DNA from 2 places in the Bradyrhizobium sp. KZN70725 genome. Region 1 is predicted to be linked to the other one. Evidence: riboswitches for the same ligand, from Rfam matches in the RefSeq annotation. Region 1 holds a riboswitch; the other holds the start of a gene.

Region 1 (4,414 bases):
TTCCTTCAGCTTCAGCGTGATGGTCTTGGCGTCGGTCGCCTCCAGGCTCGCGACGAAGTCCATCAGCTTCTGGCCCATGCCGTCGACCTTGCCCCAACGCTGCAGCGAGGCGACGCAGTCTTCCGCGGTGACCGGCGCGCCGTCGTGCCACTTCAGACCGTCGCGCAGCGTGAACGTGTAGGTCAGCTTGTCGTCGGAAACCTTCCAGTCCGCCATCTGCGGCTGGATCTTGAAATTGGAATCCGTCGCCAGCAGCGTGTCATAGATCATGTAGCCATGATCGCGGGTGATGTAGGCCGTGGTCATGATCGGATCGATGACGCGCAGATCCGAGTGCATCACCGCGGTGATGGTCTTGCCCGCGGCCATCGCCTGCGGCGCGAATGACAATTCCTGCGGCGCGAACGACAGCGCGAGCGCCGTCAACGCGGCCGCTAGCGTGCGGTGTTTCCAACGCGAGATAGGGAACATGCAATCTCTCCTGACGTGTAACTGGTCAAAGCCGGCTTATTCGTTATGCATGTGGTTCGTTATTTAGGCGAACTAACATGCTGTATGGCTTGTGAAATCGAGACTTGCACCAAGCGCCAAGCGCGTCAATCGGTTTCAGGTCGCATCGGACGTACACAAACGAATGAGGCCGCGCGCCAGATTTTGGCTTTACAAAATCGTCGGCTGAGATTTTCGTAACGCGCGCGCGATGCCGGCGCCGTCAGAACAACAAGAGAGAACAACGATGAACCCCGCCAATCTCCCCTTTGATTCCGAAACGATGCTGCAGGGCCTGCGCAGCTGGGTGGAATGCGAAAGCCCGACCTGGGACGCCGCCGCGGTCGAACGCATGCTCGATCTCGCCGCCCGCGAGATGGCGATCATGGGTGCGACGATCGAGCGCATCGCCGGACGCCAGGGCTTCGCGGGCTGCGTCCGCGCCCGTTTTCCCCATCCGAAACAAGGCCAGCCCGGCATCCTGATCGCCGGCCATCTGGACACCGTTCACCCCGTCGGCACCATCGAGAAGCTGAAGTGGCGGCGCGAAGGCAACAAGTGCTTCGGGCCGGGCATCTTCGACATGAAGGGCGGCAACTACCTGTCGATCGAGGCGATCAGGCAATTGGCGCGCGCCTCCTTTACGACTCCGCTGCCGATCACCGTGCTGTTCACCCCCGACGAAGAGGTCGGCACGCCGTCGACGCGCGACATCATCGAGGCGGAAGCCGCGCGCAACAAATATGTGCTGGTGCCGGAGCCCGGCCGTCCGAATAACGGCGTCGTCACCGGCCGCTATGCGATCGCGCGCTTCAACCTGGAAGCCACCGGCAAGCCCAGCCATGCCGGCGCAACGCTGTCTTCCGGCCGCTCCGCGATCCGCGAGATGGCGCGGCAGATCATCGCCATCGACGGCATGACCACCGAGGACTGCACCTTCTCGGTCGGCATCGTGCATGGCGGCCAGTGGGTCAATTGCGTCGCGACGACCTGTACCGGCGAAGCGCTCAGCATGGCCAAGCGCCAGGCCGATCTCGACCGTGGCGTCGAGCGCATGCTGGCACTGTCGGGCACCGCCAACGACGTGACCTTCAAGGTGACGCGCGGCGTCACCCGCCCGGTGTGGGAGCCCGATGCGGGCACCATGGCGCTCTATGAAAAGGCAAAAGGCCTTGCTGCAGCGATGGGTCTCGATCTGCCGCACGGCAGCGCCGGCGGCGGCTCAGACGGCAACTTCACCGGCGCGATGGGCATCCCCACGCTCGACGGCCTTGGCGTTCGCGGCGCCGATGCACATACGCTCAACGAGCACATCGAGGTCGACAGCCTCGCCGAACGCGGCCGCCTGATGGCGGCACTGCTGGCGACGCTGGACTGACATCGATTTGCACTGCACAACACGTTGGCACTGCCGGATCGAAATTTAGCCTTGTCCATTTTTGAGGCTTCGCCTACGGTCCGGCCGTCCAACGCGACGATGCGGGAGAGATCGAAGCGACAACAATCGTGTTGTTGGCTTCGGCGCCGACGGAGCAACCGCCCCGGAAACTCTCAGGCAAAAGGACTGTATCGTCAGGACGATCTGGAGAGAGACGAACATGGCCGCACATCAAGGGCCATGACGTCCACCGAAGGGGATAGTTCGCTTCTGGCCACAGCCCGATGCGGATCAAGCTCTCAGGTACCGTGACAGATGGGGCGCCGATGCCGGTTTCACCGGCGGTTCGGCGACTCTAACCCACGGGAGCCTGACAACTATCATGCCACACATCGCGATCATCGGCGCCGGCATCACCGGCGTAACGACGGCCTATGCCCTGCTTGAACGCGGCTACAAGGTGACTGTCCTCGACAGGCATCGCTACGCCGCGATGGAAACCTCGTTCGCCAATGGCGGACAACTCTCCGCCAGCAACGCCGAGGTGTGGAACAGCGCCGCGACCATCCTCAAGGGGCTGCGCTGGATGCTGAGAAGCGACGCGCCGCTGCTGATGAACCCGAAGCCGAGCTGGCACAAATATTCCTGGATCGGCGAGTTCGTAGGCCACATCACGCGCTATCGCGGCAACACCATCGAGACCACGAAGCTCGCCATCGAAGCGCGCAAGCATCTGTTCTCGATCGCAGAGCGCGAAAACATCGCCTTCGATCTCGAACGCCGCGGCATCCTGCACGTCTATCACGACAGGGCCGGCTTCGAAGCCGGCCTCAAGGTCAACACGCTGCTGCAGCAAGGCGGGCTCGACCGCCGGCCGGTGACCCCGGACGAGATCCGCGTCATCGAACCCGCGCTGCAGACAACCTGCTATGGCGGCTTCTTCACGCCGTCGGACGCGACCGGCGATATTCACAAATTCACGCGTGGGCTTGCCGACGCCTGCATCCGCCGTGGCGCGAGCTTCGTCCATGAAGCCGACGTCGACACGATCGCACACGGCGATGACGGCTTCCGCATCGGCTGGAACGAAGCTGCTTCACATGATGCTGCGGTCGCGACGCGCCAGCAGCTACAGGCGGACGGGATCGTGATTTGCGCCGGCGTGGCGAGCCGCCACTTCGCCAGCCTGCTCAACGACCGCGTCAATGTCTATCCGGTGAAGGGCTATTCGATCACGGTGCAGCTCGATGCGCCGCAAAGCCGGAATGCGGCCCCAACCGTCAGCCTGCTCGATGAAGCTGCGAAGATCGTCACCAGCCGGCTCGGCGCCGACCGCTTCCGCGTCGCCGGCACCGCCGAGTTCAACGGCTTCAACCGCGACATTCGCGCCGATCGCATTCAACCGCTGGTGGACTGGGTGCGGCATCATTTCCCGGAGATCGACACGTCGAAAGTCGTGCCATGGGCGGGCTTGCGCCCGATGATGCCGAACATGATGCCGGTGGTTCGCGCCGGACGGATTCCGGGCGTGTTCTACAATACGGGCCACGGTCATCTTGGCTGGACACTGTCGGCGGCGACGGCGCAGATGGTGGCCCAGGCGATCGACGATTGGCGCGACCTCGACACGCCGCCGATGGCGCCGACGTTCGGTGCCGGGCTCGACGTGCCCGCCGACGCGCGCAAAGCTGAAATCAATCCACCTTCCAGTGGACTGCTTCAAACTTCACCGGAGGAATAATCGCGGCCAACAGGACTGATTAGCTGCACCGCAAAATCCGCAGCACCGATGGCATGGGACTTGCTCAAGTTCTACCGTGAGTCTGCTACCATCTGTGCTACGGTCTGGTGTGCAACGGTCCCGCTGGGGACTTCATCGACCACAACCCAACGGATCAAATTTGCTCGGATATCTGCTTCGCCGCATCCTCGCCGCCATTCCCGTGATGGGCGTGGTGGCTCTGTTCGTGTTCCTGTTGCTGCGGCTGACGCCGGGCGACCCGGCCGCCATCCTCGCCGGCGACAACGCGACTCCCGAACAACTCGAACGCATTCGGACCTCGCTTGGTCTGAACGAGCCGATCTACATCCAGTTCTACACCTGGATCGCCAAGTTGCTGCACGGCGACCTCGGCGTCTCCCTGATCTCGAACAAGCCGATCCTCGAAATGATCGTCCCGCGCCTCGAGCCCTCGATCTCGGTCGCGCTGGCCACCATCATCCTCTCGATCCTGGTGGCGGTGCCGCTCGGCGTGATCGCGGCGTGGAAGCACGGCACCTGGATCGACCGCTTCGTGATGGGGCTTTCCGTGCTCGGCTTCTCGGTGCCGGTGTTCGTCATCGGCTATGTGCTGATCCAGATCTTTGCGATTGATCTGCGCTGGGTTCCGGTACAGGGCTTCAAGAGCATCTCGGCCGGCTTCGGTCCGTTCTTCCAGCGCCTCATCCTGCCGACCTGCACACTCTCCTTCATCTATGTCGCGCTGATCGCACGCATGACGCGGGCCTCGATGCTCGATGTGCTCGGCGAGGATTACGTGCGCACGG
Region 2 (4,414 bases), on a different contig from region 1:
GGTGGCGCGGCGATGCACGCTGCGTGCGATATGGGTCAGGCCCTCGGGACCGTGATAGACCGCATACATCGAGGCGATCACGGCGAGCAGCACCTGCGCGGTGCAGATGTTCGAGGTCGCCTTCTCGCGGCGGATATGCTGCTCGCGGGTCTGCAGCGCGAGGCGATAGGCGGGCTGCCCACGCGAATCCACCGAGAGGCCGACGATGCGGCCGGGCAGCGAGCGCTTCAGCGTGTCGCGCACCGCCATATAGGCGGCGTGCGGTCCGCCATACCCCATCGGCACGCCGAACCGCTGCGCCGAACCGATCGCGATGTCGGCGCCGAGCTCGCCGGGCGAGGCGAGCAGCGTCAGCGACAGCAGGTCCGCCGCGACGATCGCAAGCGCGCCCTTGGCGCGCAGCGACGCGATGGCAGGCTTGAGGTCGCGTACTGCGCCCGACGTTCCCGGATATTGCAGCAGCGCGCCGAGCACATCGGCGTTGTCGAGCTCGGTCAGGGGATCGCCGACCACCAGCGCCCAGCCCAGCGGCGCGGCGCGCGTGCGCATCACCGCCACCGTCTGCGGATGCACCTCCTTGTCGACGAAGAACACCTTCGCCTTGACCTGCGAGTGGCGCTCGGCGAGCGCCATCGCTTCCGCCGCTGCCGTCGCTTCGTCGAGCAGCGAGGCGTTGGCGACGTCGAGCCCGGTGAGATCGCAGATCATGGTCTGGAAGTTGAACAGGGCCTCGAGCCGGCCCTGGCTGATCTCCGGCTGGTACGGCGTATAGGCGGTGTACCAGGCCGGGTTCTCCAGAATGTTGCGCTGGATCACCGCGGGCAGGATGGTGCCGGAATAGCCCTGGCCGATCAGCGAGGTGAACATCTGGTTCTGCGCGGCGAGCTCGCTCATATGCGCGAGCGCCTCGGTCTCGCTCAGCGCCCGGCCGAGATCGAGCGGCGCCTTCTGCCGGATCGACGCCGGCAGCGTCTCGTTCATCAGCGCCTGCAGGCTCGCGGCGCCGACCGTCTCCAGCATCGCGTTGACGTCGCGCGGCGACGGTCCGATGTGGCGGCGGACGAAATCGGTGGCGGCTTCGTTGATCGGCTTGAAGGGCGCGTTCATGACGTGATCCTCGGAGTGATCCTTTAGGCGGTGTGCGCGGCGTAGGCGGCCTCGTCCATCAGGCCGCCGAGCTCGCCCTTGTCGGCAATCTTCAGCTTGAAGAACCAGGCCTTGCCGCCGGCGTCGGAATTGACCAGCGCGGGCTCGGCGGCGAGCGCGTCGTTGACCTCGACCACCTCGCCGGAGATCGGCGCGTAAACGTCGGAGGCGGCCTTGACGGATTCGACGACAGCGGCGGCCTCGGCCTTCTTCAGGCTGCGGCCGACCTTGGGCAGTTCGACGAACACGACGTCGCCGAGCTGCGACTGCGCATAGTCGGTGATCCCGATCGTGGCGACGTCGCCCTCGATGCGGAGCCATTCGTGGTCGGACGTGTACAGCGTCGTCATGGGGTCGATCCTTTGGCGTTCAGCGTTTGTAGGTATTGGGGACGAAGGGCGTAGCGGCGACTTTCAGCGGCAGCCGCTGGCCGCGCACTTCGGCGAAAACGGTGGTGCCGACGGCGGAAAGGGCCGTGGGCAGGTAGCCCATCGCAACCGGCGCATTGAGGCTCGGGCCGAAGCCGCCCGAGGTCACCTTGCCGATCTGCTCGGTCGAGCCGGCATCGGCGAACAGCGCGGCGCCTTCGCGCACCGGTGCGCGGCCGTCAGGCTTCAGGCCGACCCGTCGGCGCGCAGCGCCATCTGCGAATTGCGCGAGAATTTTGTCGGCGCCGGGGAAGCCGCCGGCGCGGGCGCCGCCGCTGCGGCGAACCTTCTGCACCGACCATTCCAGCGCGCCTTCGACCGGTGTCGTCGTGGTGTCGATGTCATGGCCATAGAGGCACAGCCCGGCTTCGAGCCGCAGGCTGTCGCGCGCGCCGAGCCCGATCGGCAACACGTCGGGATTGTCGAGCAGCGCGGTGACCAGGGCTTCCACCTTGTCCGCGGGCACGGAAATCTCAAAGCCGTCCTCGCCGGTATAGCCGGAGCGCGAGACGAAGCAGTCGACGTCACTGAGCCGGCGCGCACCGGCATCCATGAATTTCATCGAACCGACATCTGCACAAAGTTTCGCCAGCGCCGATTCGGCTTTAGGGCCCTGCAGCGCGATCAGCGCGCGGTCGGCCAGCGAGATGATCTCGCAGGCGTCGGAGAGATTCGCGCGCAGATGCGCCTCGTCCTCGGCCTTGCAAGCGGCGTTGACCACCAGGAACAGGTGATCGCCGAAATTCGCCACCATCAGGTCGTCGAGCAGGCCACCGTCATTGTTGGTGAATTGCGCGTAGCGCTGCCGTCCCGGCGCGATACCGACGATGTCCTGCGGCACCAGTTTTTCCAGCGCGAGCGCGGCATCCGCGACCTTGCCGGATTTGGCCTTCAGCACGAGCTGGCCCATGTGCGACACATCGAACAGACCGGCTTCCTTGCGGGTGTGCAGATGCTCCTTCAGCACGCCGGCCGCGTATTGCACCGGCATGTCATAGCCGGCGAACGGCACCATCTTGGCGCCGCGCGCCAGATGCAGCGCGTGCAGCGGGGTCTGTTTCAGCGGGGAGGTTTCGCGCGCAAGCATCACAGGGCCCTCGCGGTTCCCGCCGGGGACCTATTTCCCCTTGAGAAACCTGCAGAAAGCCCCATCTGTCGCTGTGCCTGAGAGTATTATCCCGTCGGCGGACGCATCGGGGCGAACCCCAGCGTCTCTTTCCAGATGTCAGACGTCACGCGGTCCTTTTGCCTGAGAGTTTCCGGGGCGGTTGCTCCTTCGGCGCCGGCGATAAGGCCGGTCTCTCCCGACGTGACTAGGTATAGGTAGGTAGAAAACACGGCGCCACCAAGACTGTCAACGCAGCTGCAGCAACTATCCAATGGGCTTTGTGCTGCCGCGGCAAGCCCATGATCCGCCTGCACAGTTTCTGGACACCGCAGCTGGCAATGTCTAAAAGCGTTCGGCCGGAAAATGACGCCTTTTTGCGGCTGGCCGGCCCCTTTTTCCGATTGGATGAACATGAGCAGCGTCAACGACATCAGGTCGACATTTCTGAACTTCTTCAAGGAGAACGGGCACGAGATCGTGGCCTCGTCGCCGCTGGTTCCGCGCAACGACCCGACCTTGATGTTCACCAATGCCGGCATGGTGCAGTTCAAGAACGTCTTCACCGGCGTCGAGAAGCGCGGCTATCAGCGCGCCACGACGTCGCAGAAGTGCGTGCGCGCCGGCGGCAAGCATAACGACCTCGACAATGTCGGCTACACCGCGCGCCATCTCACCTTCTTCGAGATGCTCGGCAACTTCTCGTTCGGCGATTACTTCAAGGAGCGCGCGATCGAGCTCGCCTGGAATCTGATCACCAAGGATTTCGGGCTGAAGAAGGACAAGCTGCTGGTCACCGTCTACCACACCGACGACGAGGCGGCCGGCTACTGGAAGAAGATCGCGGGCTTCTCGGACGACCGCATCATCCGCATCCCGACCTCGGACAATTTCTGGGCGATGGGCGACACCGGCCCGTGCGGACCGTGCTCCGAAATCTTCATCGACCGCGGCGAGCACATCTGGGGCGGCCCTCCGGGCAGCCCGGATGAGGATGGCGATCGCTTCCTCGAATTCTGGAACCTGGTGTTCATGCAGTACGAGCAGGTGACGAAGGAGGAGCGCGTGGCGCTGCCGCGTCCCTCGATCGACACCGGCATGGGGCTCGAGCGCATGGCCTGCATCCTGCAGGGCGTCGAGAGCGTGTTCGAGACCGATCTGTTCCGCAATCTGATCGATGCCGCCGCGTCTACCCTCGGGCACGGTCCGAACGAGCAGAACGTTGGGTCGTATCGGGTGATCGCGGACCATCTGCGCTCGTCCGCGTTCCTGATCACCGACGGCGTGCTGCCGTCGAACGAGGGCCGCGGCTACGTGCTGCGCCGGATCATGCGCCGCGCGATGCGCCATGCACAGCTTTTGGGCGCGAGCGAGCCGCTGATGCATCGCCTGGTCTGGGCGCTGGTCCGCGAGATGGGCCAGGCCTATCCGGATCTGGTCCGTGCGGAGAAGCTGATCGAGGAGACGCTGCGGCTGGAGGAGACGCGCTTCCGCAAGACGCTGGCGCGCGGCCTGTCGATCCTCGACGAGAAGAGTGCCGGCCTCAAGAAGGGCGACATGTTCGACGGCGACACCGCGTTCACGCTGTACGACACCTACGGCTTCCCGCTCGATCTGACGCAGGACGCGCTGAAGTCGCGCGGCATCAGCGTCGACCAGGCGTCGTTCACCGACGCGATGGAGCGGCAGCGCGTGAAGGCGCGTGCCTCCTGGGCAGGTTCGGGCGAGGCGGCGA

The links. Region 1 has a riboswitch for glycine ahead of ACZBJS_RS34100 (D-amino acid dehydrogenase). Riboswitches for the same ligand answer to the same signal wherever they lie in the genome.
Region 2: linked by a shared signal. The riboswitch ahead of gcvT (glycine cleavage system aminomethyltransferase GcvT) and the one ahead of ACZBJS_RS34100 (D-amino acid dehydrogenase) in region 1 are both predicted to bind glycine.

What each region holds. Positions count from the first base shown of each region.
Region 1 is NZ_JBUYWT010000055.1:12,812-17,225, forward strand. It holds gene ACZBJS_RS34090 (ABC transporter substrate-binding protein) at 1-471, opposite strand, end outside; gene ACZBJS_RS34095 (M20/M25/M40 family metallo-hydrolase) at 737-1,867, shown strand; glycine riboswitch at 1,960-2,066, shown strand; glycine riboswitch at 2,070-2,184, shown strand; gene ACZBJS_RS34100 (D-amino acid dehydrogenase) at 2,250-3,608, shown strand; gene ACZBJS_RS34105 (ABC transporter permease) at 3,769-4,414, shown strand, end outside.
Region 2 is NZ_JBUYWT010000031.1:85,813-90,226, reverse strand. It holds gene gcvP (aminomethyl-transferring glycine dehydrogenase) at 1-1,107, opposite strand, end outside; gene gcvH (glycine cleavage system protein GcvH) at 1,131-1,496, opposite strand; gene gcvT (glycine cleavage system aminomethyltransferase GcvT) at 1,516-2,661, opposite strand; glycine riboswitch at 2,803-2,891, opposite strand; gene alaS (alanine--tRNA ligase) at 3,094-4,414, shown strand, end outside.